DNA from 3 places in the Blastococcus colisei genome. Region 1 is predicted to be linked to each of the others. Evidence: riboswitches for the same ligand, from Rfam matches in the RefSeq annotation. Region 1 holds a riboswitch; each other region holds the start of a gene.
What was found. Region 1 has a riboswitch for cyclic di-AMP ahead of FHU33_RS14550 (C40 family peptidase). Riboswitches for the same ligand answer to the same signal wherever they lie in the genome.
Positions count from the first base shown of each region.

Region 2: another riboswitch for cyclic di-AMP. It lies ahead of FHU33_RS10090 (aggregation-promoting factor C-terminal-like domain-containing protein); the one in region 1 lies ahead of FHU33_RS14550 (C40 family peptidase).
Region 3: another riboswitch for cyclic di-AMP. It lies ahead of FHU33_RS11830 (VldE C-terminal domain-containing protein); the one in region 1 lies ahead of FHU33_RS14550 (C40 family peptidase).

Region 1 is NZ_VFQE01000001.1:3,062,404-3,072,091, reverse strand. It holds gene FHU33_RS14565 (DEDD exonuclease domain-containing protein) at 1-1,599, opposite strand, end outside; gene FHU33_RS14560 (D-alanyl-D-alanine carboxypeptidase family protein) at 1,787-3,529, shown strand; gene FHU33_RS14555 (hypothetical protein) at 3,607-3,933, shown strand; cyclic di-AMP (ydaO/yuaA leader) riboswitch at 4,121-4,301, shown strand; gene FHU33_RS14550 (C40 family peptidase) at 4,427-5,395, shown strand; gene FHU33_RS14545 (M48 family metallopeptidase) at 5,493-6,773, shown strand; gene FHU33_RS14540 (glycosyltransferase family 4 protein) at 6,770-7,915, shown strand; gene FHU33_RS14535 (AMP-dependent synthetase/ligase) at 7,988-9,688, opposite strand, start outside.
Region 2 is NZ_VFQE01000001.1:2,100,625-2,110,312, forward strand. It holds gene FHU33_RS10060 (metallophosphoesterase) at 1-705, opposite strand, end outside; gene FHU33_RS10065 (AI-2E family transporter) at 702-1,922, opposite strand; gene FHU33_RS10070 (GerMN domain-containing protein) at 2,137-2,754, opposite strand; gene FHU33_RS10075 (sensor histidine kinase) at 2,754-4,229, opposite strand; gene FHU33_RS10080 (response regulator) at 4,226-4,903, opposite strand; gene FHU33_RS24940 (hypothetical protein) at 5,023-5,586, opposite strand; cyclic di-AMP (ydaO/yuaA leader) riboswitch at 5,911-6,055, shown strand; gene FHU33_RS10090 (aggregation-promoting factor C-terminal-like domain-containing protein) at 6,270-7,073, shown strand; gene FHU33_RS10095 (glycoside hydrolase family 3 N-terminal domain-containing protein) at 7,189-8,385, opposite strand; gene FHU33_RS10100 (DNRLRE domain-containing protein) at 8,687-9,688, shown strand, end outside.
Region 3 is NZ_VFQE01000001.1:2,492,226-2,501,913, forward strand. It holds gene FHU33_RS11815 (HD domain-containing protein) at 1-803, shown strand, start outside; gene FHU33_RS11820 (PAC2 family protein) at 1,000-1,863, opposite strand; gene metH (methionine synthase) at 2,056-5,856, shown strand; cyclic di-AMP (ydaO/yuaA leader) riboswitch at 6,032-6,186, shown strand; gene FHU33_RS11830 (VldE C-terminal domain-containing protein) at 6,201-7,103, shown strand; gene FHU33_RS11835 (HAD family hydrolase) at 7,100-7,819, shown strand; gene FHU33_RS11840 (metal-dependent hydrolase family protein) at 7,834-9,015, opposite strand; gene FHU33_RS11845 (mycothiol transferase) at 9,113-9,199, shown strand; gene FHU33_RS11850 (RecB family exonuclease) at 9,216-9,688, opposite strand, start outside.

The DNA of each region.
Region 1 (9,688 bases):
GACGGTGGCCGCGAGCTCGTCGTCGGGACCTACCGGGGTCTCGGCGGTGGCCAGCAGGCCCGGCAGCGTGGCGCGCACCGACGTGCCGCGCGGGGCGCCGCCCGCGGCCACCAGCCGCCCGCGGCGGACCACGGAGAGGTGCCAGCCCCGCGAGCCGTCGGTCCGGGCGAGGACGAGTTCGGGCACGGCCGCGAGTGACTCCAGGCGCTGCCGGCGCCGTACGGCCCGCACCAGGACCGCCACCCGGTCACGGAGAATCGCTGCGTCCTCGTAGCGCTCCTCGGTGGCGAGCCGGTCGACCCGGGCGAGCAGCGGCGCGAGCAGGTCGCGGGGGTCGTGGTCGACGGCCGCCCGGAAGACCGCCGCGATCGACGCGTACTCCTCGACCGACTGGGCGCCGGTGCAGGGACCGCCGCACCGGCCCATGCCGAACAGGGCGCAGGCCGAGCTGGACACCCGCGGCGAGATGCGGGTCGTGCACTGCCGCAGGGGCAGCGCCTCGTGGACCGCGGCGACGGCCGCGTCGGCGGCGCGCCGGTCGGGGAAGGGGCCGAGGAAGACGCCCGCGCCGGGGCGGACGCGGCGGACGACCGACAGCCGCGGGAAGGGCTCCTCGGTCAGGCGGATCCACAGCGCCCGTTCGGGGAAGCGGGAGCGGCGGTTGTACCGCGGCTTGTGCTCGGCGATCAGTCGTAGTTCGCGGACCGCGGCCTCGAGGTCGTGCGCGCACGGGATGGCGTCGACCCGCTGGGACAGCGCCACCATCTCGGTGATCCGGCTGCGCTGCTCGCTGGCGGAGAAGTAGCTGCGCACCCGGCTGCGGAGGTCGTTCGACGTCCCGACGTACAGCGGCTCGTCGCGCGGACCGCGGAACAGGTAGACGCCCGGTCCCCGCGGCACGCTGTCGGCCAGGTGCCGCTTGCGCAGCCGCTCGGGGTCGACCTGGCGGGTCAGCCCCGTCAGCTCCTCCAGGGAGGTGATGCCGAGGGGGCCGAGCCGCTCGAAGAGGCCGTGCAGGACGTCGACGGTGGCGCGTGCGTCGTCCAGGGCCCGGTGGGTGGGCGAGGTGGTGGCGGAGAAGTAGGGCGCCAGCGTGGCCAGCTTGCAGTTGGGCACCTCGTCGCGGGTGAGCAGCCGGCGGGCCAGCACCGCGGTGTCCACCGACGCCGCGGCCGGCCACGCGATGCCGTTCTCGGCGCAGGCCGCCTTGAGGAACCCGATGTCGAAGGGGGCGTTGTGGGCGACCAGGACGGCCCCCCGGGCGAACTCCAGGAAGGCAGGGAGCACCGTGCCGATGCGGGGCGCCGCGGCGACCATCATCGACGTGATGCCGGTCAGGACGCTGATGTAGGGCGGGATCTCCCGGCCCGGGTCGACCAGCGTCTGGAACTCGCCGAGGACGAGCCCGCCGCGGACCTTCACCGCTCCGATCTCGGTGATCGCGCTGTCCTTCGGCGACCCGCCCGTCGTCTCGAGGTCCACCACCACGAACGTGACGTCGGCCAGCGGCGTGCCGAGTTCGTCGATGGTGACCTGCTCGTACCGCTGCGGGTCCTGCCGCAGGGGAACATCGCGGGGGAGAGCGGGGGAGGAGGGCACGGCCGGACGGTAGGTCGCGGTAATGACACTCCTGTGATGCCGCGCCGGGGGCCCGGGCCGTGCCGATGTCGCCCGGGCGGGGGTTCCGGGCCGGTTCGCCTGGCGGCGCGCGGATGATCAGGACACCATCTCCCCCGGTGGGCCGCGCCCGTGGACGAGGGCGGCCCGGACACGTAGAGGTGGTCTGATGCTCCCGCGCTCCGGGCGGCGCACTGGTGGGACTGCGGTTCGGACGGCCTTCGCGGTGGTGGCCGCCGCCGCCCTCGCGGCCGCCGTGACCGCGCCGGCGTCGGCGGCACCCAGCGACCAGCCCGGCGGCACCTCGGCGGTACTGGACAGCCGGGCGCTGGACGAGCTGCAGCAGCGCGCCGCCGAGGTGCAGACCGGGCTCCAGCAGCAGCAGGCCGAGGTGGCCGCCGCGCGGGAGGAGCTGGCGCGGGCCGAGCGGGCCGTCGCGGACGCCGAGGCGGTGGTGTCCGAGGCCGAGAGCGAGCTGGCCGTCCACCAGCGGGCGGTCGCCGCCTACGCGGCGGCGGTCTACCGGGACGGCGGGGCGGTCACCCCGTTGACCCTTCTGCTGTCCGGTGGCGATCCGGGGGACGTCGTGGCGGCGCTGGGATTCCTGGAGGTCGTCGACGGACACGCAGCCCAGGTCATCGGCGTCGCGGCAGGACTCCGGCAGACGGCGCTGGATCAGCAGCAGCGGGCGACGGCCGCGCTGACGCAGGCCCGTGCGCGTGCCGACGCGGTCGCCGGGAAGGTGGCCGAGCTCGAGGCCGCCGCCGACGCGGTCACCGACGAGCTGGACGAGGCCCTCGGCGTCGTCGACCGCCAGCTCGCCCAGCTGCAGCAGGAGCAGCTCGACGTCAACGACCGGACGGCAGCCAACTGGCGGGCCTACGTCGAGCAGCTGACCGCAGCCGGCATCACCCCTCCGCCCGCGGCTGCCCTCCTGGACCCGCCCGCAGGGCTGCCGGCCGGCCTGGTGCCGGTCGGGGCCGTCGACGGTGGTGCCCAGCGCGGCGCGGCCCAGCTGCCCCGGCAGCCCACGTCCCTGCTGGTCCTGCCGGCCGAGACGCTGGGCGCCGTCACCGCGGCGATGGGCGCACTCGGGCGTCCCTACGCCCCTGGAACCGCCGGGCCCGACTCGTGGGACTGCGGATCGCTCGTGCAGTCGGTCTACGGGTCGGCGGGTATCCAGCTGCCCGGCACCCAGGCCGATCTCTTCGCCGCCACCACGCCGGTCGCCCCGGCCGACGTCCTCCCGGGCGACCTGGTCTTCCTGGGCTCCGCCGAGTCGGGACTCGGCCACGTCGGGATCGCGCTGGACCCGAGGACCATGCTGGCCGCCGACGCGCGGGCCGGTGCTGTCGTGGTCCGCACGCTGCCTGCAGACCAGGTCCTCGGCATCGGGCGCCCGGGTCTGGGGCAGCGGGCGCCGGTCGCCGCCCCCGGTCCCACCGGCGGAGCGCTGCGCGTGGAGTGCGGGAACACCGTCTACCCGCCCAGCTACGACGGCACGCGCTCCTGGGGCGGCTATCCCAACGGCCTCATCCCGCCGAGCGCCATGTGCCCGATCGGCGCGGGTGCCCACACACTGCGCTGTGACGCCGCGGCGGCCTACCGGGCGTTGTCGGCCGCGTACGCCGGTGCGTTCGGGACGCCGATCTGCATCACCGACTCCTACCGCACCTATGCCGGCCAGGTGCGCCTCTACGGACAGAAGCCGGCCCTGGCGGCGGTCCCGGGCACCAGCAACCACGGTTGGGGCCTGGCGGTGGACCTCTGCGGCGGGATCGACCGGTTCGGCACGCCGCAGTACGCCTGGATGAAGGCCAACGCCGGCCGGTTCGGCTTCCTCCACCCCGACTGGGCCGAGCCCGGCAACGGGCGCGAGGAGCCCTGGCACTGGGAGTTCGCCGGCACCTGAGTCCCCGGCCGCGCTGGATCCGGCGGAATTGTCGGTGGCCGCTCCTACCGTGCGGATGACTCACGGAGGAGAAAACCATGCTGATCGATTGCGACACCTGCACCGCGCGCCCGACGGGCTGCGCCGACTGCGTCGTCACCGTCCTGCTCGGGGCGCCCCCGGGCTGGCAGAGCAGCGACCCGGTCGTCATCCCGCTCGACGGGCGTCGCGGTGCGGGCACCGACACGGCTGTGGGGGGCATCGCGGCCGAGGACGTCGTCGTACCCCCGGCCGGGGTCGTCGTGGAGTTCGACGACGTCGAGCGCCGGGCCGTCCGTGCCCTCGCCGAGGTCGGTCTGGTGCCGCCGCTGCGTCATCGGGACCCCTCGGGAGAGGCTCGGGACGGCGACTGGAGGACGGGCTGAGGGCGTGTGGACGGAACGGTCCGGTCCATGTCACATCGAGTGCTCGTGCGGCTCTGGCCTGCACTGACAGGCCGGGATGGGGCGCTCGTCACAGGCGTCACAAGATCTTCCGTTTGTCACATGATCGTCACGGTCGTAGGGTCGCCGGGTCCGACCGAGTGGTCGTCACCCGCAGAGGGGTGACCTCGGACGGGCACCGCCTAATCGCCTGACGGCGCCTGCACAGGTGTCGGACGGCGAGCCGGGGACCCACCGCAGTCCTGGGGTGAGTTCTCCTGCTGGGCCGGTTCGCCGGTGCGCAGGAGATAGGGCCAGTCTTCCCAGCCCGAACCCGTCAGCTAACTCGGTAGGCGGTAGTCGAGGAAGAAACGGAGAGCCGCCGCTCGTGGCGACCCCACACGCCGTACTGCCGCACGCCCTTGATCAGTCCGCCACCGTTCGTCCGTCCGCTCCTGGACACGTCGGATGGCTCCGGTCCGGTCTCCTCCTCGGAGTGACCGCGGCCCTGACCTTCACCGTCCTCCCGGGCACCGCGACTGCCGACCCGCGGGACATCACCACCGCTGGGCAGGCCGCTCAGGCCGTCGCCGACGCCGAGCACGAGCTCGAGGTGGTCACCGAGGAACTCAACGAGGCCAAGGTCCAGCTCGAGGCACAGCACGCTGCCGTCGCCAGCGCCGAGCAGGCCGCGGCCGACGCGCAGGCGCAGCTGGACTCCCTCGACGGCCAGGTGCGCCAGCTGGCCCGCTCCGCCTACACCAGCGAGGGCTTCTCCCCGCTGGACGTGCTGCTGACCAGCGACTCGGCCGAGGAGCTGGTGCACCAGCTCGGCACCCTCGATGCCATCGCCGGGCACACCAACCAGCAGCTCGCCGAGGTCGCCGAGGCCGCCGCCGCGGCCGAGCAGGCACAGACCGCCGCGGACGAGGCCACGGCGGAGGCGCAGCGCGCCGTCGACGAGATCGCCGCCCAGCAGGAGGACCTCGAGGCGCAGATCGCCGACTTCCAGCGCCAGTACGCGGCGCTGAGCGCTCCCCAGCAGGAGGAGGTCGCCCGGGCGCACGGTGGCACGGAGGCGCAGCCCGCTCCCAGCGGCGTCGTGGCCCCGAGCGGCGCGGCTCAGGTCGCAGTGGACACGGCGCTCGCCCAGGTCGGCGACGCCTACGTCTGGGGCGCCGGCGGTCCGAACGCGTTCGACTGCTCAGGTCTCACGCAGTACGCCTACTCCGCTGCGGGGGTGAGCCTGCCGCACTCCAGCAGGAGCCAGTCGCAGATGGGCTCCCCGGTGTCCGTCGGTGATCTCCAGCCGGGCGACCTGCTCTTCTACTACGAGCCGACCAGCCACGTGGCGATGTACGTCGGCGGCGGGAAGATGGTCCACGCCTCGACCTCCAGCAAGCCGGTCATGGTGGTGGACTTTAACTCGATGAGCGGCTTCACGCACGCGCGCCGCATCGGCTGACGACCTCGCACCCCACGGCCAGGGCCGGTGACCTCCGCGTGGGGTCGCCGGCCCTCGTCGTCCGGGGATGCCGGGATCCCCGCATAGGATCGGTCGAGTGAGCCGGGTGGGTCGGGAAGGTGCTCGCGCCGCGCTGGCCACCGCGGTGATCCTCGGCATCGCGCTCGCCGCCGTCATCGTCGTTACCACGCCCTGGACGCCGTTGCCCGAACCGGTGGGCGGGCACAGTCCGGTCGACCCCACCGCCGGCCTCTCGCCGGAGCAGGTGGACCGCGCCGAGGCGTTCGCGGCGGCGCTCCGTCCTGCCTCCGTGGCCTCGCTGCTGCTCGGCCTGGCCGTCTCGGCGCTGCTCGGCCTCACCCGGGCCGGCGGCCGGCTGGTGCGGGCGGTCACCGCACCGCTCGGTGGGGGATGGGTCTGGCAGGTGCTGCTCGGCGTCCTCGCGCTCGCCGTCGTGGGGCGGCTGGTCACCCTGCCCCTCTCGGCCTACGGGGAGGTGGTGCGGCAGCGCTACGGGCTGTCCACGCGGAGCTGGGGGCTCTGGCTGCGCGATGTCGGCGTCTCCACGGCGATCGACGCCGGCCTGACCGCCGTGAGCGTGCTCGTGCTGGTGCTGCTGGCCCGACGGCTGCCGAGGACCTGGTGGGCGTGGGCGGGGGCCGGGGCCGCCGCGCTGGTGGTCGTCGGCTCGTTCCTCTGGCCGGTCCTGATGGAGCCGGCCTTCAACCGGTTCGAGCCGCTGGCGGCCGGTCAGTTGCGCAGCGACCTGCTCGAGCTGGCCGAGGAGAACGGGACGCCGGTCGAGGACGTGCTGGTGTCGGACGCCTCCCGGCGTACGACGGCACTGAACGCCTACGTCTCCGGGTTCGGCTCCACCCGCCGGATCGTCCTCTACGACACCGTGCTGGACCGGTTGCCCGACGACCAGGTCGAGTCGATCGTCGCCCACGAGCTGGGGCACGTGGCCACCGACGACGTCCTCGCCGGGACCCTCATGGGGGCGCTCGGAGCGGGAGCCGGCGTGGCGGCGCTGGGCTGGCTGCTCTCGGCACCGCGGCTGCTCCGGCGGGCAGGCGCCGACGGCCCGGGGGATCCCCGGGTGATCCCGCTGCTGCTCTTCCTCATGGCGGTGGGCACCCTCCTCTCCACGCCGGTGCAGAACGCGGTCTCCCGGCAGGTCGAGTCGCGGGCGGACGTACGTGCTCTCGACCTCACCGGCGATCCGGAAGCCTTCGCCGCCATGCAGCAGGACCTGGCCGGCTCCAACCTCAACGACCCGGATCCGCCGGACGCGTGGCACTGGCTCTTCGGCTCCCACCCGACCGTGGCGCAGCGGCTGGCCATGGCCGCGGACTGGGCCCGACTGGAGCGCCCGTGAGCGGCCCCGGCCGGACCCTCGTCGTCACCAACGACTTCCCGCCCCGCCAGGGCGGCATCCAGACCTTCGTCGCCGAGCTGCTGGCGAGGCGGCCACCGGAGTCGCTCGTGGTGCTCGCCTCCCGGTCGCCCGGATGGGAGGAGTACGACGCCGCGCTGCCGTATCCGGTCGTGCGGCTGCCCACCGGCATGCTGCTGCCCACCCGCCATGCGGGTCGCGCCGCGGTCGAGCTTGCCCGGCGCCACGGGTGCGACACCACCTTCTTCGGCGCCGCCGCACCCCTCGGCCTCATGGCTCCGACGCTGCGCGCGGCCGGCGTGCGGCACCTGGTGGGGGCGACCCACGGGCACGAGACGGGCTGGGTGGCGCTGCCGGGCAGCCGGCAGGTGATGCAGCGGATCGCCTCGGGGCTGGACGTCGTCACCTACATCAGCGACTACACCCGCGACCGGCTGGCTCCCGCCCTGGGCGGGCGCACCCGCCTGGCCCAGCTCTCGCCGGGGGTCGACGTCGAGCGGTTCACACCCGACGCCGACGGGGCCGCCGTCCGGAAGCGCTACGGCCTCGGGTCGGCGCCGGTGGTGGTGTGCGTCTCCCGGCTGGTCGCCCGCAAGGGCCAGGACGTGCTGGTGGCCGGGTGGCCGCGGGTGCTGGTCCGGCGTCCGGACGCCCGGCTGCTCCTCGTGGGGGGCGGGCCGGCCGAGGCCTCGCTCCGTCGGGCCGTGGCCGCACGCGGCCTGACCGGCTCGGTGCTCTTCACCGGTCCGGTCGATCCGGCGGAGCTGCCCGGGCACTACGCCGCCGGCGACGTCTTCGCCATGCCCTGCCGGACCCGGCGCGGGGGCCTGGACGTCGAGGGGCTGGGGATGGTCTTCCTCGAGGCCGCCGCGTGCGCCCGGCCCGTGGTCGCCGGTACCTCCGGGGGCGCCCCCGAGACCGTCCGGGAGGGCGTCACGGGGCACGTGGTGGACCCGCGCTCACCCGCCGCCGTGGCGGACACGCTCGTCCGGCTGCTGGCCGAGCCCGACCGCGCCCGCGCCATGGGTGTCGCCGGGCGCACGTGGGTGGAGGAGCGGTGGTCGTGGAGGAGGATCGCCGCCACCTTCGCCGAGCTCCTCGAGCCCGGCTGCAACCAGGCATAGGAACCAATACCTACGTCAGGGGCCTCCGGATGCGGGTATAGGTTCCTATGCCTGTTGAGTCGCAGTCGTTGCTCAGCGGGCGTAGAGGCCCTCGACCTCGGTGCCGAACTCCTTCATGACGACGGCGCGCTTGAGCTTCAGGCTCGGGGTGAGCATGCCGTTGCCCTCGGTGAAGTCGGTGCCGAGGATCGTGAACTTCTTGATCGCCTCGGCCTGCGAGACGGCCTTGTTGGCCTCCTTCACCGCGGCGTCGATCTCCGCCTTCAGCTCCGGGTCCTCCCGCGCCTGCTCGGCGGTCTGGTCCGCGGGCTTGCCCTTGGACTCCAGCCACTGCGGCAGGGCCTCCTCGTCCAGCGTGATCAGCGCGCCGATGAACGGCCGCTGGTCGCCGACGACGATGCACTGGCTGACCAGGCGGTGCGAGCGCAGCCGGTCCTCGAGCACCGCGGGGGCGACGTTCTTGCCGCCGGCGGTCACCAGGATCTCCTTCTTGCGACCGGTGATCTTCAGGAAGCCGTCGGCGTCGAGCTCGCCGAGGTCGCCGGTGCGGAAGAAGCCGTCGGCGTCGATGGCGTCGGTGGTGGCGTCCTCGTTGCGCCAGTAACCACGCATGACGATGCCGCCGCGGATGAGCACCTCGCCGTCGTCGGCGATGCGGAACTCGACGCCGGGCAGCGGGCGGCCCACGGTGCCGATGCGCAGGGCGTCGTCGTGGTTGACCGAGGCGGCGGCCGTCGTCTCGGTGAGGCCGTAACCCTCGTAGACCGTGACGCCGATGCCCCGGAAGAAGTGGCCCAGCCGCTCGCCCAGGGGGGCGCCACCGGAGATCGCGCCGAGGCACCGACCGCCGAGGGCCGCCCGCAGCTTGCCGTAGACCAGCTTGTCGAACAGCGTGTGCTGGGCCCGGAGCGCGAGCCCCGGCCCGCCGTCGTCCTGCGCCCGCGACCAGTCGATGGCGACCTGGGCGGCCTTGTCGAAGATCGTGCCCTTGCCGTCGCCCTCGGCCTTGGCCTTGGCGCTGTTGTAGACCTTCTCGAACACCCGCGGGACGGCGAGGACGAACGTCGGCTTGAACTCGCCGAGGTCCGCGACCAGGTTCGAGACGTCGGGGGTGTGGCCGATGACCGTGCGGGTCTTGATGGCGCCGACCTGCAGGACGCGGGCGAGCACGTGCGCCAGCGGGATGAACAGCAGCAGGGAGCCCTGCACGTTCATGAACCGGCCGAGCAGGCTCATCCCGTTGCCGATCTCGAACAGGAAGTTGCCGTGGGTGAGCTCGCAGCCCTTGGGGCGGCCGGTGGTGCCGCTGGTGTAGATCAGCGTGGCGAGGCTGTCGGCCGTGAGCGTGGCCCGGCGCGCCTGCAGCTCGCTGTCGGGGACGTCCTCGCCGGCCTGCACCAGCTGGTCGACCGCGCCGTCCTCGATCACGTGGACCGACCGCAGGTCGGGTGTCTGCTCCCGGACGGACTCGACGGCGGCGGCGTGCTCGTCGCGCTCGACGATGACGGCGGTCGCGCCGGAGTCGGACAGGATCCAGGCCACCTGGTCGGGGCTGGAGGTCTCGTAGATCGGGACGACGGCAGCGCCGGCGGTCCAGATGGCGTAGTCGAGGACCGTCCACTCGTAGCGGGTCTTCGCCTGCAGGGCCACCCGGTCACCGGCGGCGACACCCGCGGCGATGAGCCCCTTGGCGACCCCGTCGACCTGGGCGCCGAACTCCTTCCAGGTGACGTCCTGCCACTGACCGTTCCGCCGTGCCCGCAGGCCGACCTC
Region 2 (9,688 bases), 960 kb from region 1:
GCGCGGCGTTCCGGGGAGCGCGATCTGGCCGCAGTGGGTGTGTCCGGCCAGGGTCAGCGGGGCGGTGCCGGCCGGGAGGGAGTCGAAGGTCGTCGGGTTGTGCACGAGGACGACGCGCGGCGCGTCGTCGGGAACATCGTCGAGGGCGGCCTCGATGTCGGCTTCGCCCGGTACGGCGGGCCCGATGCCGACCACGTAGAGCGGCCGCTCGTTCCCGGTGCCCTCTGGCGAGGGAACGGGCACGGCCGTGTTCTTCAGGACCGGCACCCCGGCGTCCTCCAGGGCCGTGGTGAGCTCGTCGGCCGCACCGACGGCGTAGTCGTGGTTACCGAGGACGGCGTACGTGGGGATGCCCGACTCCACCAGCGGATCGAGAAGTTCCATGACCCGGTCGACCTGGGTGGGGATGTCCGGCTCCTCGCTGTAGACGAAGTCGCCGCCCAGCAGAGCCACGTCCGGCTCGGCGGACACGATTTCCCCGATGGCCTTCTCCACCATGCCCTCGTTGGCCCACCACATGCCGATCTGCATGTCCGACAGCACGGCGACGTCGGTACCGGCCCACTCCTCGCCGAGTGACGGGATGGACACCCGCCACCGCTCTTCGTCCAGGATGAACCGTGGCTCCACGGCCACCCCGTACACGAGGAGCAGGACGAGCGTCGTGCCCAGAGCGATCGCGATGCGGGTGATCCAGCGCTTCACCGGTTGTTCGTCTCTCGTGTCGGGACCGGACCGGCAGTGCCGGCCGGAGCATGGGCGAGCACCGCGGTGGCCGGGACGGCCTCCGCCGGGGCGGAGGCGCCGGCCGGGTGCGGCGCAGGCAGGTCGGCTGCGACCGGTCCCGGTTCCGTGCCTTCCGCCGGCCCCGAGGGGTGCGTGCGCAGGTACTCCAGGACTCGGTAGGCGATCGCCATGACCGGGACCGCCAGCAGGGCTCCCGGGATCCCGTAGAGCAGACCGCCGGCGGTCACCGCCACGAGGATCGCGGCGGGGTGCAGGTGGAGTGCGCGGCCCATGATCAGCGGCTGCAGCAGGTTGCCCTCCACCTGCTGCACCACCAGGACGACGACCAGCACGATGACCGCGTCGGTGAGGCCGTTCGTGACCAGCGTGACGAGCACAGCCACGGCGCCGCTGACCGTGGCGCCGAACAGGGGGACGAAGGCTCCGACGAACGTGAGCAACGTCAGCGACACCCACAGCGGCACTCCGAGCAGGAGCAGCGCGATGCCGATGCCCACCGCGTCGATGAGGGCGACCACGACGACACCCCGAACGTAGCGGCCCAGGGTGTCCCAGGCGGTCTGCCCCGCTCCGTCGATCTGTGCCCGGCGGCGCGCGGGCACGCGCTCGAGCAGCCAGTCCCACATCCGGCCGCCGTCCTTGAGCAGGAAGAACATCAGGAAGGCGACGAGGATCAGGGCACCGAGGACGTACACCGCCATGCGTGCCCCCGCGCCGGGGGTGGGGGCGGCCTGGTAGATCCAGGTGACGATCTCGTTGCGGACCTGCGCGACCTGCTGGGCGTCCAGCCCGAGCGGCCCCTCGATCAGCCACACCCTGATCCGGTCGATGCCGGCGGCGAGGGGGCGGGTGAGGTCCTGCACCGCCGCGGCGGCTCGGAAGCCGACGAGGAAGCCGATGCCGATGAGCACGGCGAACAGGAAGAGCACACCCGCCAGGGCCGACAGCGCCGCCGGCAGTCCGGCACGGCGGAGTCGGCCGGTGATCGGTGCGGTGAGCGCGGTGAGGAACACCGCGATCGCGAGGGTGAACGTCAGCTGCGGGAGCAGGAAGAGGAACCAGCAGGCCAGCCACGCCACGGCGGCGACGGCGAGCACCGCGCCACTGACCGACAGGGCACGGACCGTCCAGGCCGGCACGGCGGCCGCCAGCTCCGCGCGCCGCGTTCGCTCCACGTTCAGCCTCCAGGTCCTCGAGGGGATCGTGCGCCGAACGGCAGGGAACAGACCCGGCCCCCCGGAACGCATGCCCGCGGGTGGAGCCAGGCCCGCCGCCGTGGATCCTCCGGTGGTCCATGCCCGTTCGTCGCAGCTCCGACCCGACCGGTCGTCACATGTCAGCGGATCGTCATCGGGAACGGCCGCTCCGCTCTCCGGAGGCTCGCTCTCCCTACTCGTCGGTCGACGATGGCGCGGTCGACACCGGGGGAGGAGGCGCGGGGGCGGCGGTGGGCGGTTCCGCCCCGGACGGGGCGACGGACAGGTAGTCGCTGCGGCCCACCGGTTGGTCGGTCAGCCCCTCGTCGGTGGGCACCTCCACCGGCTGCCCGTCGGAGGTGACGCGGACGAGATCCACCCCCGGGACCTGGGTCACCGTCCACACCACCTGCGCGACGGCGAGGAGCTGGTTGCCTCCGGCGACGTCGGTGAACTCACGCGTGACGGCGATGGTGACGACCGGACCGGTGGTTCCCGACGGCTCGGGCGTGAGGGACTGGGGCGCCAGCGCCGTCCGCAGTCCGCCGATGACCTCTCCCCGGGTGGGGCCGGCGACCAGGAGCTCCAGGACCGACGTCACGTCCGCCCGTGCCGACGAGCGTTCGGCCGGTTCCAGTCGGGCGCCGCGCACGAAGAACACCGTGACCTCCCGGCTGCCGCCGTCCGTGGCCGGGGGCGGATCGGTGGTCGAGGGCTCGGGGATGTCGATGCCCTCGGGCCGGTCCTGTGCGTCGACCCCGCAGCCGACCAGCAGGAGGAGAAGCACCAGTGCGGCGAGAACCCGGCGCATCAGGAGACCCCGTCCACGGGCAGGCGGACGACGAAGCGCGCACCGCCGTCCGGGTTGTCGGTCACCACGACCGTGCCTCCCATCATCTGTACGTGCCGGGTCACGAGGGCCAGGCCCAGGCCGCTGCCCTCGGTGCTGGCCCGGGTGCTGCGGCTGCCGCGGGCGAACCGTTCGAAGATGACGGCCCGCTCCTCGTCGGGCACGCCGGGGCCGCCGTCGTCCACGGTGATGCACACGACGTCGCACCCCCGTTCCACGGTCACCGAGGTCAGCCCGCCACCGTGCTTGTCGGCGTTGTCGATCAGGTTGCTGATCACCCGTTCCAGGCGCCTCTTGTCGGCCAGGACGACGGCGTCGGAGGCCTCGTCTTCGATGGTCAGCCGCGCCGGCGGGACGCTGCCGGTGGCGCTGCGCCGCGACAGTGCCTCCTGCACCAGTGCGGCGAGCCGCACCTCCTCCAGGGAGAGGTCCTGGCTGCCGACGTCGGCCCGGGAGATCTCCAACAGGTCGGCGACCAGCCGTTCGAAGTGGTGCACCTCCGATCGCAGGAGGGCCAGGCCTTCCCTGCCGTCCTCGGGAAGCCGGTCCTCGTACGCCTCCACGAGCGCCATCGCGTTGAGCATCGTGGTGAGCGGGCTGCGGAGCTCGTGGCTGACGTCGGCGGCGAATCGGGCATCGCTGCGTACCCGGCGCTCGAGGGCCGCGGCCGTGGCGTTGAAGGACTCCGCGATCGGCACCAGCGCCGGGTCGTCGCGCGGATCGATGCGGGCGCCGAGATCGCCGGCGGCGATCGCCGCTGCAGCCGTGGAGAGGCGGGTCAGCGGGCGCAGGGTGGGTCGGGTGGCCCACCACCCCACGAACAGCGACACCGGGACGACCGCGACGGCGGCCAGTGCCAGGACCAGTCCGAGGATCCGGTAGGTGTTGTCCAGCTCCTGCAGCGGGAAGACCTCGAAGTAGGCGTCGTCGAGGCCGGCCAGGGGGATGCCGATGGCCAGCATGGCCTCGCCATCGACGGTGATCCGCTGCCGCGACGGCTCACCGGCCAGGACGGCGTCCCGGAGTTCGCGGGGGAGGTCGTCGCGGCCGATGCGCAGCGAGGTGGTGCTCCACTCGCCGTCGTCGACGAGCAGCGACGTGGACCCCGTCTCCCGGGGCAGCTGGGAGAGCAGCTGGGCGGTCGACAAGCCGGACGTGGCCAGTCCCCGCTGGACCTGCGTCACGTTGGCGACGGTCTGGCCGAGGGTGGTCCGCTCGCGCTGGACGAGCAGGTACTGCGACACCGACAGCCAGACGCCCACGACGAGCACCAGGGTGAGCGCGGCCGCCACGCCGGTGAAGGCCAGCGTGGCCCGGCTGCGCAGCGTTCGCGGGCCGTGGAGCGCCCACCGGCGCGCGGTCCCGCCGGGCCCGCCGTCCTCGCGCGCCCCGTCCCCGTCGACCGGCGCGCGGGCGCCGGCCCGAGCGGTGCTCACTCGGGGAGGCGGTAGCCCATGCCGCGCACGGTCAGCACCACCATGGGGTCCGCCGGGTCGGCCTCGATCTTCTTGCGCAGCCGGCGGACGTGCACGTCCACCAGCCGGGAATCCCCGAAGTAGTCGTAGCCCCACACACGCTCCAGGAGCTCCTCCCGGCTGAAGACCCGCCCGCGTTCGGCCGCCAGCTCGCCCAGGAGCTTGAACTCGGTCTTGGTCAGCTGCACCGGCACGCCGGCCCGGGTGACCGTGCCGTCCTGCGGGGCGATCTCGACCTCCCCGATGGAGATGCGGGGCCGGGGCTCGCTGCCCCGCGTCCGGCGAGAGAGCGCCCGGATGCGTGCGGACAGCTCCTTGGCGACGAAGGGCTTGGTGATGTAGTCGTCGGCGCCGGCCTCGAGTCCGGCCACCACGTCGTGACTGTCGGCGCGCGCGGTCACCATGATCACCGGGGTGTTGGACATCCGGCGGATCTCCCGGCACACCTCGAAGCCGTCCATCCCCGGGAGCATGAGGTCCAGGAGGACGACGTCGAAGGAGCGGTCGGCGAGCAGCCGGAGCCCGGCCTCGCCCGACGCCGCCTCGGCCACCTCCAGACCCTCGCGATGCAGGGTCATCTGCACGACCCGGCGGATGCGGACGTCGTCCTCGATGATCAGCACGGAGCGGGCCACGTCGTCCAGTCTGCCCCCGAGGGCATGGTCGCCGACCATCGTCGTGCCGCGCGGCCGGCGGAGCCGCCACGGGAGCCGGTGGCCACACCGTGGAGCTCCGCCGTCCGGTCGCCGCCCCGTCAGCCCTGGTCGACCTCCTCGAGCACCTCCACGCTGTCGGCCATGACGTAGCGCTCGTCCTCGTACTCCTCGAAGAGCGCGTCCTCGAGGTCGACGCCCATCTCCTCCTCGACGTCGGTGACCGTGAAGCTCTCCATCACGGTGCCGCTCACCTCCACCGTGGTCTCCGGGGTCAACTCGGTGGGCGTCTCGGTGGCGCCGACGACCAGCAACGCCTCGACGGCGGTGTCGTCGGTCCCGGCGATGGTGAACGCGCTCGTGGTCAGCACCTCGTTGACGTCGGCGGAGAGGACGACCTGCTCGCCGACGTAGGAGTCGTACTCCCCGAAGAAGTCGCTGTCGTAGGCGCCGTCGTAGGGCTCGACGACGTCCTCGGCCGCCGCGTCGTCCTCGGCCGCCGCGTCGTCCTCGGCGATGGTGTCGTCCTCCACGACGTCCTCCACGTCGGCGCCCGCCTCGCCGCCGGCGGTGTCGCCGCACGCCGTGAGGCTGAGCGCGGAGGCGGCGAAGAGGGCCGCCGCGGCCTTCCGGGTGGTGGTGGTTCGGATGAGGGTCGATCGCATGTGGGTGTCCTTTCCTGGCCGGCCCGGCCGATTCCGGGCGCTTCGGTCAGACCTCCCGTGCCCCGGCCGCGGACGGCTGATCGGCGGTGAGTCGGGTCGTCACCGGGGTGACACACAGCCGCCCCGATGCACCCCCCGGGTGTGACGGAACGATGACCGCTACCGCCGGCGGGAACCGGCGGGCGGTGCGGAGGCGAGATGCATCACGCCCCTGATCCCGGCTCCGGGATTGTCACGGCCCGATAACGACGGCTACCGTGACGCGGTCCGGTCGGAACGTTCCCGCCCCATCCGGGGAGGCCGTGCCGGACGCCGCCGAGTCGCCCGAGGCCGAGACCGAGTCGCGGGCGAGCCGGGGACCCACCGCAGTACTGGGGTGAATCCTGCTCCGAGCTCCGCTCGGGGCGGGTAGGGCGCCTTCTGAGCCCGAATCCGTCAGCTAACTCGGTAGGCGGCCACGGAACAGTTCGAAGAAACGGAGAGCCGCAGCACGCCGCGCCCCTGGGTGCGCCGTGCACGCAGCAGTCGACACGCACCGTCAGGCGGAACCGTCCCGCGCTGACCGGTGATCCGCTGGGCGCCCAGCCCGCGGTGCTGCCCCCTCGACCCACAGCGGTGGATCGCCTGCGCCCCCGAGCGCCGGCCGGTCCGCCCCGCCCTGTCATCCGGAGCACTCGCACCTCATGAACCTGCGCACCCTCACGTCCTCGCACGCCCGGGCCACCCGTCGTGGACACCGCCCTCCCCTCGCCGGCCGCCGTCCGGCGATGTACCTCGCGACGGCCGCCGCCGGCGCGGTCCTGGTCGGTGTGGTCACCGCCGGGGAACCGGCCGCCGATGCCGCGCAGATGGAGTCGGTCAGCGTCGCCGAGCAGCTCGGCCTCCACGCCGAGGCGGCCCCGGTGGCCGAGGACCAGCTCCTCGCTCCGCTGGAGCAGCTCGCCGCCAGCCGCAGCGAGCGCGACGCCGAGCGTGCCGCGGCGGCGGCGGTGCAGGCCGCCGCCGACCAGGCCGAGGCCGACCGCCTCGCTGCCGAGGAGGCCGCACGGATCGCCGCCGAAGAGGCCGCCCGGATCGCCGCCGAGGAGGCCGCCCGCGTGGCTGCCGAGGAGGCCGCCCGCGTGGAGGCGGCTCGCGCCGCCGAGGCCGCCGCCGCGGCAGCGCGTCCGGGTCAGGGCACGTCCGCGCCCGTCGCTCCGGCCGGCTCCTACAAGGACTACGCCATGGGCAAGGTCGGCAGCGCGAGCGAGTTCAGCTGCCTGGAGAGCCTCTGGGGCAAGGAGAGCGGCTGGAACCCGAACGCGCAGAACCCCACCAGCACCGCCTACGGCATCGCCCAGTTCCTCGACTCGACGTGGGCCGGCACCGGGATCGCCAAGACCTCCGACGGCTACCGCCAGATCGACGCCGGACTCATCTACATCGAGAACCGGTTCGGCTCCCCCTGCGGCGCGTGGGAGCACTCGCAGAACAAGGGCTGGTACTGATCACCTGCTCGAAGTGACCGCTCCAGGGGTGTTGTCCGTGCTTCCGGGATCCGGCGGGACTCCGGAAGCACCGACAGCACCCCTGAAGCCCGGGTAACGGCCCTGCCCGGCTGCATCAGCCGGGCAGGAGGCCCGCCTCCTCCTTGGCGACGAGGGCGGTGCGCACGGCGGCGTCCACGGTCGTGGCGAACGCCGGGTCCGTGCGCTCGCGGTCGAGGACGGCGTCGATCATCTCCGGCACGAGGGCTCCGTCCACGGTGAGCACCAGGGTGCCGCCGGCGGCCAGGAACCGGACGGCGCGTTCGCCGGGCGGGAGGTCGCGGACGGCGAGGGCGTTGCTGAGGTCGTCGGAGATGACCACGCCGTCGAAGCCGAGCCGCTCCCGGAGCAGGTCGGTGACGACGACCGGTGAGAAGGCGGCCTGGTCGGCCGGGTCGATCCTCGGATAGGTCGCCGACGAGACCATCACGAACGGGTCGGCGGGGGAGCGGGCCAGGTCGCCGAAGAGGGCCACCTGGGCGTCGTCGGCGCCGGTGACCGGATCGGTCACGTCGGCGGTGGTGTCGGTGTTGTCCGAGACCAGCCCGAGGCCCGGGAAGTGCTTGAGGGTCGCGGTCACCCCGGCCTGTGCCAGGCCGTCGAGGACCGTGCCCACAGCGGCCGCGACGGTCTCGGCGGTGTTGCCGTACTGGCGGTCGTAGTAGCCGATGGGCTCGTTGGCCGCCTCGGTGCCGGCCGGGACGACGTCGGCGACGGGCGCCAGGTTCAGGTTCACCCCGGCGTCGTGCAGGGCCGTTCCCATGCTCACGGCGAGGGCGGCCAGCTCGGCCGGCGGCAGGGCGCCCTGGGCCACGGCGGAGGGCAGCCGCTCGAAACCCGGTCCCTTGAGCGACTGGACCGCCCCGCCCTCCTGGTCGACGGCCACCCAGAGGGCGGGCCCGGGCGACAGGGACTGCCAGCGCGCGGCGGTGCCGGCGAGCTCCGCCGCCGGGGCCTCGGACCGACCGGCCAGGAAGAGCCCGCCCAGTCCCGCCTGCGCCAGGGCGTCGCCGCGGCCGAGGTCGCCGAGCGGGACGCCGGCCACGAACAGCTGGGCCACCTGCGCACGCCGGTCGAGCCCGTCCAGCGCTGTCTCGACCCGCTCCTCGGGGCTCGCCGGCTCGCTGCTGGGGGCGGCGGTGCTCGGGGCGGTGCTCGGCGGCGCTGCCGCGGACCGGCTCGGCGCAGGGGCTGCCGAGGAACACGCGGTCGCCAGCGCGGTCAGCAGGCACAGCAGCGCGGCAGTGCCCTTGCGGCGGCCGGCGGTCGGCAAGGGAACTCCTCGGGGTCGGGCGAGCGGGGGAGCCCGCCCAGTGTTGCGCGGCACGCGTCCGGCGAGACGTCGGGCGGCTCGGCACCGTCCCCAATGCGTGGCTCGCCGGTCGTCTGACCTGCGGAGAGTGGCGCGGGTGGTGATCGATGCGCATGGGTCGAATGTGGCGTGGTGAATCCGTATCGAGACTTTGTGCATCGTTGCTGTGACCCTCTGTGCCTGCCAGGTTTCTCTCGGACGCCGAACCGGCGCGTTCCGGGTCCTCGCGGGCCCGCTCGGTGGGCTGAACGGATGACGTCTCGTGAGTGCTGGGTTCGGCTTCAGTCCTGTCCCGAAGTGGCGGAGCAAGGGCGTCATCGGTGTCGCGCTCGCGGGAGCGCTGATCGCGGAGACGTTCGTCGTAGCCAGCGAGGCGTACGCGGCACCCGGCGAGGAGACGCCGAGCCAGGAGGAGGCGGCGACGCGTGGGCCCGACGGTGTGCTGCAGGCGCCGGACGCGGCAACGGCGTCGACCATCGCCCGGCTCGAGGGTGAGCGGGTGGAGATCGTCGGCGAGCGCACCGAGAGGTCGTCGTCGTGGGCCCTCCCGGATGGGACCTTCGCCGCCGGTATGGCCAGTGGGCCGATCTGGGTGCGTCAGGGCGACGGTGACGGGACGTCGGCGGCGGACTGGGCGGCGGTCGATCTCACGCTCGAGCAGGCCTCCGATGGCACGGTGGCGCCGAAGGCGCACCCGGGCGGGCTGGAACTGGCGGGGGAGGGCACGCCCGAGGACGGGTTGCTGGTGGCCGTGCACGGCCCGGACGGGGAGACGGTGGGTCTGCAGTGGACCGAGGCGCTGCCTGCGCCGCGGCTGGAGGGGCCGCGGGCGATCTACCCCGATGTGCAGCCCGGTGTCGACATGGTGGTGGAGGCGACCCGCACCGGCTATGAGCAGTTCTTCGTCCTGACCGACCGGCCGGTGGCGGGAGAGGCGCCGGATCTGTCCTTGACGGTGAGCAGTGAAGGGCTGACCGCTACGCCGGACGCCGATGGCGGCGTGGCGTTCAGCACGCCGGATGGGGAGGTGGTCGGCACCTCGGGAACGCCGCTGGTCTGGGACGCCGTGGTGGACGCCGAGCGGCAGCACCCGGTGACCGAGCCGTGGTCGGCCGATGCGCAGGCGCCGAGCGCGTTCGCGCCGTTTCCCGACTGGGGCAACGGGGAGCCGCAGGAGAACTCCGCCTCGGACCCGGTGCAGCCGGCTCCGCAACCCGACAGTACCGCGCCGCCGGTGGCGCCGGGCGCAGATGTGGTGGAGCCG
Region 3 (9,688 bases), 570 kb from region 1:
GGCTGACCCACACGCTGCAGGTCACCCAGGTCGCGCGATCGCTCGCCCGGGCTCTCGGCCTCAACGAGACGCTGGCCGAGGCGATCGCGCTGGCGCACGACGTCGGGCACTCGCCGTTCGGGCACCTCGGTGAGGACGCGCTGGAGCCCTACGTGCCCGGCGGGTGGCACCACGCCGCCCAGGGGGTGCGCATCGTGGAGGTGCTCGAGCACCTCAACCTCACCTGGGAGGTCCGCGACGGCGTCCGGTCGCACAGCTGGAAGATCGACCCGCCGCCGTCGACCCGCGAGGGCGAGTGCGTCCGCTACGCCGACCGGATCGGCTACCTGTCCCACGACGCGCTGGACGCCATCAGAGCAGGCGTGATCCGGCCGGAGGAACTTCCGGCCCGCGCCCGCGACGTGTTCGGCGCACCCGGGAGCGAGATGGTCGGCACGATGATCGACGCCGTCGTCGAGGGTTCGCTGTCCCCGGAGAACACCGCCGGTGCGGTCGTCATGGGGCGTGGCCCGCTGGAGGCCATGCACGAGCTGCGGGCGTTCATGTTCGAGCGGGTCTACATGTCGGATACGGCCGCCGGCCAGAAGCACGTCGCCATCGACGTGATCCGCCGGCTGGTCGACCACCACCTGGCCCACCCCGAGTTGATCCCCGAGTCCTACCGGGACACCGAGGCCGACGCCGTCACCCAGGTCGTCGACCACGTGTCCGGCATGACCGACCGGTTCGCCCTCGCCATGCACGACCGGCTCTTCGACGCCGACGCCACCTCGCAGATGACGCCGTTGCTCCGCGCGGACTAGGAGTCAACGCGCCGTCGCGTCCCGCCCCCGTCGACCTGACGACAGATCGACACCCGGCGCCGCTCAGCGAGTGCGGAGTCGATGCCGCCGACACGCAGAGACACGCGAGGCGCAGCGACCACAACCGCACGCTCGGCCGGCGCCGGCGGCCGGCCCAGCACCGATGAGCCGACCCGGCCGGACTCACAGTCTTCTTTCAGCCGCCGGAGGCGCCGCGGCGGCGGAGGTAGCGCTCGAACTCCTTGGCGATCGTGTCACCGCTGGCCTGAGAGAGGTCGAACTCGGCAGCCCGCTCCTCGAGCGAGCGCACGTACTCGACGACCTCGTCGTCCTCGTTGGCCATCTCGTCGACCGTCTTCACCCAGTCCTCGGCCTGCTGCGGCAGGGCGCCGAGCGGCACAGCGATCTCGAGGACCTCCTCGACCCGCTGCAGCAGCGCGACCGTGGCCCGCGGCGACGGCGGCTGGGAGACGTAGTGCGGCACGGCGGCCCAGAAGCTGATCGCCGGCAGCCCGGCCTGCACGCAGGCGTCCTGGAAGACGCCCAGGATGCCGGTTGGCCCCTCGTACCGGGAGGTCTCCAGGCCGTACGTGCGGGCGGACTCCGCGTCGTACGCCGAGCCGGTGACCGGGGTGGGCCGGGTGTGCGGGGTGTCGGCCAGCAGGGCACCCAGCGCGACCACGATCGAGACGTCGAGCTCGGTCAGGATCGCGATGAGCTCGTCGCAGAACCCACGCCACCGCATGTTCGGCTCGATGCCCCGGATGAGGACGACGTCGCGCTCGCTCCCCGGCGGCCGGGCCACGGAGATCCGGGTCGTCGGCCACTCGATGCGGCGGCTGACCCCACCGATCAGCGAGACGGTGGGCCGGTTCACCTGGAAGTCGTAGTAGTCCTCCGGGTCCAGCGCGGCCAGCGGCTTGGCGTCCCAGATCAGCTCGAGGTGCTCGACGGCCCCGGTCGCGGCGTCCCCGGCGTCGTTCCAGCCCTCGAAGGCCACCACCACCAGGGGGTCGGTCAGCCGGGGCAGGTCGTCAGCTGCGGACTGTGGATCGGTCACCTCTGCGAGCCTACGTCGATCCGGTCGCCCCGCCCGGTTCTCGACCCGTCCGCATGATGTCGACGACACCGAGGCCACAGGGAATGAGACGATGGGCGGGACATCGGGAGCGCCCAAGCCTGGGCCAGCCCGCCGGGGTGCCGGAGCATCGAAGCCCGCACACCCACAGCAGAGCACCACTGGGGATCGCCTGTGTCCGACTCACCCATCCTCCGCCCGGATGCCACGGCCGCGCTGACCGCCCTGCTCGACCAGCGGATCCTCGTGCTCGACGGCGCGATGGGCACCGCCATCCAGCGGGACCGGCCGGACGAGGCCGGCTACCGCGGGGAGCGCTTCGCCGACTGGCCGACCGACGTGCAGGGGAACAACGACCTGTTGAGCATCACCGCTCCCGAGATCATCACCGCGATCCACCGGGAGTACCTCGATGCCGGCGCGGACCTCATCGAGACGAACACGTTCAACGCCACCACGATCTCGCTGTCCGACTACGGCATGCAGGACCTCGCCTACGAGCTCAACGTCGCCTCCGCCCGGCTGGCCCGCCGGGAGTGCGACGCGATGACCGAACGCATCCCGGACAAGCCGCGCTTCGTCGTCGGAGCGATCGGGCCGACCAGCCGGACGGCGTCCATCTCCCCGGACGTCAACGACCCGGGCGCCCGCAACGTCACCTACGACGAGCTGGTCGAGGCCTACCTGGAGCAGGCGAACGGGCTCGTCGACGGCGGCTCCGACGTGCTGCTGATCGAGACGATCTTCGACACGCTCAACGCCAAGGCGGCGATCTTCGCGCTGGAGACGCTTTTCGAGGAGCGCGGGCGCCGCTGGCCGGTGATGATCTCCGGCACCATCACCGACGCCTCCGGCCGCACGCTGTCGGGGCAGGTCACCGAGGCCTTCTGGCACTCGGTGCGGCACGTGAACCCGCTGCTGGTGGGGCTCAACTGCGCCCTCGGCGCCAAGGAGATGCGGCCCTACATCGCCGAGATGTCACGGATCGCCGACACGTTCGTGTCCTGCTATCCGAACGCGGGCCTCCCGAACGCGTTCGGCGAGTACGACGAGTCGCCCGACGAGACCGCCGCGGTGCTGGCGGAGTTCGCCGACAGCGGCTTCGTCAACCTCGTCGGGGGCTGCTGCGGCACGACACCGGCACACATCGCGGCGATCGCCGGCGTGGTCGAGGGCCGGAAGCCGCGGATCCCCGTCGAGGTGCAGCCCGCCCTCCGGCTCTCCGGTCTCGAGCCGGTGACCGTCACCGAGGACAGCCTCTTCGTCAACGTCGGCGAGCGCACGAACATCACCGGATCGGCCCGTTTCCGCAACCTGATCAAGGCCGGCGACTACCCGGCGGCGCTGGCGGTGGCCAGGCAGCAGGTCGAAGCCGGCGCGCAGGTCATCGACATCAACATGGACGAGGGGATGATCGACGGCGTCCAGGCGATGGACCGCTTCGCGAAGCTGATCGCCACCGAGCCCGACATCTGCCGCGTGCCCACGATGATCGACTCCTCGAAGTGGGAGGTGATCGAGGCCGGGCTCAAGTGCGTCCAGGGCAAGGCCATCGTCAACTCGATCTCGCTGAAGAACGGCGAGGAGGAGTTCGTCCACCACGCCCGGCTGTGCCGCAAGTACGGCGCGGCGGTCGTCGTCATGGCCTTCGACGAGGACGGCCAGGGCGACAACCTCGTCCGCCGCACGCAGATCTGCAAGCGCGCCTACGACATCCTCATCGAGCAGGTCGGCTTCCCGGCCGAGGACATCATCTTCGACCCCAACATCTTCGCCGTCGCCACGGGGATCGAGGAGCACGCGAACTACGGCCTGGACTTCATCGAGGCCACCCGCTGGATCAAGCAGAACCTGCCCGGTGCGCTCGTCTCCGGCGGCGTCTCGAACGTCTCCTTCTCCTTCCGCGGCAACAACCCCGTGCGCGAGGCCATCCATTCGGTCTTCCTGTACCACGCGATCGAGGCCGGCCTGGACATGGCGATCGTGAACGCCGGCCAGCTCGAGGTCTACAGCGAGGTGCCCGCGCTGCTGCGCGAGCGCATCGAGGACGTGATCCTCAATCGCCGTCCGGACAGCACCGAACGCCTGCTGGAGATCGCCGGTGACTTCGCCGGCGACGGCTCGGTCAAGGAGGTGGCGACCGAGGAGTGGCGGTCGCTGCCGGCGGGGGAGCGGATCACGCACGCGCTGGTGAAGGGCATCGACGCGTTCGTCGAGGACGACACCGAGGAGTTGCGCGCCCTCATCAGCGAGCGGGGCGGCCGGCCGATCGAGGTGATCGAGGGCCCGCTGATGGACGGCATGAACGTCGTCGGCGACCTGTTCGGCGCCGGGAAGATGTTCCTGCCGCAGGTGGTGAAGTCCGCGCGGGTCATGAAGAAGGCCGTCGCGTACCTGATCCCGTTCATCGAGGCGGAGAAGCAGCCCGGCGACGCCGAACGCACCAACGGCAAGGTCGTCATGGCGACGGCGAAGGGCGACGTCCACGACATCGGCAAGAACATCGTCGGCGTCGTCCTCCAGTGCAACAACTACGACGTCGTCGACCTCGGCGTCATGGTGCCGGCACAGAAGATCCTGGACGCCGCGAAGCACGAGGGCGCCGACGTCATCGGCCTCTCCGGGCTGATCACGCCGTCGCTGGACGAGATGGTGAACCTCGCCTCGGAGATGGAGCGGCAGGGCTTCGACGTCCCGCTGCTCATCGGCGGGGCGACGACGTCGCGCGCGCACACCGCGGTCAAGATCGCGCAGAAGTACCACGGACCGGTCGTCTGGGTGAAGGACGCCTCGCGGTCGGTGCCGGTCGTCGCGGCCCTGCTCTCCGACGAGCAGCGCCCGAAGCTGCTGGCCGAGACGGCGGCCGAGTACGAGGCCCTGCGGGAGCGGCACGCCGCCCGGCAGGACAGCCGGACGATGCTGCCCATCGCCGCCGCCCGGGCCGCGGCCCCACGAATCGACTGGAGCACCTACTCCCCGCCGCGGCCGCGCATGCTGCTGCAGCAGGCGATGGACGTCTGTGCGGGCCCCTCCTGCGACCACGTCCACCACGTGGCGACCCAGTTCGTCCGGACGTTCACCGAGTATCCGCTCGAAGAGCTGCGCGGCTACATCGACTGGCAGCCGTTCTTCAACGCCTGGGAGATGCGGGGCCGCTTCCCCGACATCCTCCACAACCCGGTGTCCGGTGAGGCCGCCCGCCGGCTCTACGAGGACGCGCAGGCGATGCTCGACCAGATCATCGGCGAGAAGTGGCTGACCGCGAACGGCGCCCTCGGCCTGTTCCCGGCCAACCAGGTCGAGGGCGACGACATCGAGGTCTACACCGACGAGTCGCGCTCCGCCGTCCTGACGACGCTGCACCAACTGCGGCAGCAGACCGAGGGACGGGACGGATCGTCACGCAAGTCGCTGGCCGATTTCGTGGCGCCGAAGGCGACCGGGTTGCGCGACTACGTCGGGGCCTTCGCGGTGACCGCCGGCCTGGGCTCCGTCGAGCGGGTCATGGCGTTCAAGAAGGCCAATGACGACTACAGCGCGATCCTGCTGGAGTCACTCGCCGACCGGCTGGCCGAGGCCTTCGCCGAGCGGCTGCACGAGCGGGTGCGCAAGGAGTTCTGGGCCTACGCCCCGGACGAGCACCTCGACGCCGACGGGTTGATCGCCGAGAAGTACCACGGCATCCGGCCCGCTCCGGGGTACCCGGCCTGCCCGGAGCACACGGAGAAGCAGACGATCTGGGATCTGCTGGACGTCGAGGCCACCACCGGCATCCAGCTCACCGAGAGCATGGCCATGTGGCCGGGTGCCGCGGTGAGCGGGTTGTACTTCTCGCACCCCGACTCCCGGTACTTCGTGCTGGGACGGGTCGGTCGTGACCAGGTCGAGGACTACGCGCGACGCAAGGGCTGGACCGTCGCCGAGGCGGAGAAGTGGTTGTCCCCGAACCTCGGCTATCGCACGGAGGACGAATGAAGGACCCCGTCCTCCCCATCCCTCGCAAGCTCGGGCGGGCCCCTGGGCGGAGCCGATGGGGCCCGCCGCCCGCCGTCAAGGGTTCAGCCGTGTGGCAAGGACAACGGGCCGTCGTAAACATTTCGTAGTACTTTCGTTATCTGTCTGCCGGGCCCCGTTCCTCGACCGAGGACCCCGCCGGACACCGCCGAACTGCGCGCGGCCCAGCGCCGCGAGCAGACCGGGGACCCATGGTTCCTCTGGGGTGAATCCTGCGCGCATGCGCTGCAGGTAGGGCAACTTCCGGCCCGAACCCGTCAGCTAACTCGGTAGGCGGCTGAGGAAGAACGGAGAGACGCCCCCCTGTGGCGCCCCTGAACCTGAACACCGCACAGCCCACCGACGACGTCACCGGCACGGACTCCGTCCGCCTCGCCCGCACGAGCCGCCTGGCAGCGCCGGGCTCCCGCGTGGCCTACTCCCTCGGCATCGCCACCGTCTGCGTGCTCGCCGCCTTCGACCTGGTGGCCGGGAAGCCGGCTCCGGCCACCGCCGAGACGCAGACGGCGTCCGTCGTCGTCGCCGATGCCCTGGGTATCGACGGGGCCGGTATCGAGGCCCCCGCGCCCGAGGACTCCGAGCTGCTGGGCCAGCTGGCCGCCAGCCGGTCCGAGCGCGACGCGGAGCAGGCCGCGGCCGCCGCGGCCCAGGCGCAGGCCGAGCACGACGCTGCCGCGGCGAAGGCGGCGGAGGAGGCACGCCTCGCAGCCGAGGCCGCTGCCGCCGCTGAGGCGGCCGCTGCAGCGGAGGCGGCCGCGGCGGCGGAGGCGGCCGAGGCAGCGGAGGCGGCAGCCGCCGCCTCGCCCGCGCCGGCTGCCGCGGCGGCGTCCGTGACCGCCACGGTCATCGCGAAGATCAGCAACAGTGCGGGCGCCCTCAGGCCCGTCGCACAGGCAGCCGCCAACGCGGTCGTGTCCAACGTCCCCGGGGCCGACAGCATCACCCTCGGCGGCACCCGCGCGAGCGCCGCCGATCCGGGAGGCCACCCCTCCGGGCTGGCGGTGGACTACATGGTCGGCTCGAACGCGGCCCTCGGTGACGCGATCGTCGCCTACCACGTCGCGCACTGGGACGAGCTCGGCGTCGACTACATCATCTGGCAGCAGCGGATGCTCAGCTCGCCCGGTGGCTCCTGGAAGCAGATGGAGAACCGCGGCAGTGCCACGGCCAACCACATGGACCATCCGCACGTGAACTACCGGGGATGAACCGCGCGGCTCGAGGCGTCGGTGAGCTGCGAGCCGTGCTGTTCGACATGGACGGCACGCTGGTGGAGACGGAGCAGTACTGGGGCGAGGCGATGTTCGAGCTCGCCGCGAGCCTCGGCGGGAGGATGTCCGAGCGCGCCCGGGCGGCCACGGTGGGCTCCACCATGCGCCGGTCGATGAGCATCCTGCACGCCGACCTCGGGCTGGCCCGGACCGAGGAACAGCTGCTGGCCGACGCCCGCTGGGTCGAGGACCGGACGGCGCAGCTCCTTGGCTCCGGCATCTCCTGGTGCCCGGGTGCGCGCGAGCTGCTCATCGCGGTCCGGGCCGCGGGTCTGCGGTCGGCCCTGGTCACCACCACACCGCGGCGGCTGGCCGACATCGTCCTGACGACCATCCGTGCCGATCTGGGTGGTGATCCGTTCGACGTTACCATCTGCGGTGACGAGGTGCCGGCGCGCAAGCCCGACCCGGCGCCCTACCTGCAGGCGATGGCCGCACTCGGGGTGGAGCCCGCCGGGTGCGTCGTGGTCGAGGACTCGCAGTCCGGGGTGGCGGCGGGTCTCGCCGCAGGTGCCGCCGTCCTGGGCGTCCCGACCGTCCAGGAGATCCCCAGCGCACCCGGGCTCACCGTGCGGAACGGCCTCGGCGGCGTCGACGTGGCCGGACTGGCCGACGTCCTGGCCCGTGGCGACATGGCCGACGCGTCCGCCTGAGCGGAGCTCCGCCGCTACTGGCGGGGCAGCGGCACCTCGCGGCCCCGCGACACCACCGTGCGTGGCCGCTGCAGAGCCGTCACGTCGATCAGTGGGTCGCCGTCGACCAGCAGTAGATCGGCCTCCAGGCCCACGGCCAGACGTCCGGTGCGCCGCTGCAGGCCGCACGCCCGGGCCGCCAGGCCGGTTGCCGACGCCAGCGCCTCGGTCGCGGGGGCTCCGCACGCGACGAGGTCGGCGACCGCCATGGGCACCAACCCGTGCCTCTTGGACGGGCCGATCCCGGCGTCGGTGCCGGCGAGGAACGTGATCCCGGCGTTGACGAGCTCAACGACGTGCACGAGGTGGTCCTCGAACGTCGACCCGATCGCCGCCAGACGTGCCTGTACGTGCGGGGGTGGAGCGACGCCGGGGACGCGCCCGACGGTCGGGCAGACGTAGGTACCGGCCTCGACCAGTCGTTCGGCCAGCGCCGGGGGCAGTCGGGCACCGGTGTGCGTCAGGCAACTGCAGTGCTCGATGCCGTCGACGCCGGACTCGACGGCGAGTTCCACCGCCGCGAGTCCGTGGGCATGGGCTGTCACGGGGAGCCCGTGGCCGTGGGCCTCGTCCACCACGGCACGCATCTCCCCGAGGCTGAACTGGCAGGCGAGGACGTCGGTGTCCGGTGTCAGGACACCGCCACTGGTCATGATCTTCACGACGCCGGCACCGCGATCCACCCGCTCGCGGACAGCCTCGCGCAGCCCTTCCGGGCCCGTCGCGACGCCCCCCATCGACCAGCAGTGACCACCCGGGACCGTGAGCGGAGGCCCGGATGCGACGACGGTGGGCCCGTCGTCGCCCGTGCGCGACCGTTCGACGACAGCCCACCGGTCGTCCCCGAGATCGCGCACGGTCGTCACGCCTGCCTGGAGGTGCTGCTCCTCCGCGGTCGTGATGACCGCCTGCAGCTGGTCGGCGGACAGTTCGGCGAACTGGTCCAGCGCCCGCGGGCTGCTGTCGCCACAGAGGTGCACGTGCGTGTCGATGAGGCCGGGCAACAGCGCCGCGCCGTCGGTGACCGGGCAGCCGTCGGGTGTGGGGGAGGAGGCGGACTCGACCCCGACGATGACGCCGTCGTCGACGAGGACGAGCGCGCCGCCCGGCAGTCGTCGTTCGCCGTCGAAGGCGACATCGGCCCGGTAGGCGCGCACGGTGCCTCCCCGGGGACCGCCTCTGCCCAGTGACGGTAGCGGCCGACGACCGGCCCGTGGGACGTCGTCGCCGCGGTGACGTCCCGGTTTGAACCGGGTGCGCCTCCATCTGGCCGAGCAGACCGCCTGGCACGCCGGCCACGCCGACGCCATCCGCGAGCCCCTGGACGGCGCGACCGTGTGACGGTCTCGGCGAGCGGTCAGGCGCGCTCGACGACGGGCAGCACGGTCTGCCAGCCGGCGGCCGCGGCCGCTTCCGCGGGGAAGGGCGGGGGAGTGCCACCCCACTCGGGACAGACCGCCTGGTGGTCGCACCAGCCGCAGAGCCGGGTCTTGTTGGGCCGGAAGTCGCCGGTCGCCACCGCGCGTCCGATCGCGGCCCAGATGGCCTGCAGGGTGCGCTCGAACCGGAGCAGCTCCGCCTCGTCCGGGGCGTAGGTGAGCGTGTCGCCGTCCCCGAGATAGATCAGCTTGAGCTGGGCGGCCACCACGCCACGAGTGCGCCAGAGCACCAGGGCGTAGAACTTCATCTGGAACAGCGCCTTGGCCTCGAAGGCCTCGCGGGGCATCGAGCCGGTCTTGTAGTCGACGACCCGGAGGGCGCCGTTGGGCGCGACGTCGAGCCGGTCGACGAACCCGCGCAGCAGGAGCCCGTCCGGCAAGGTCACCTCGA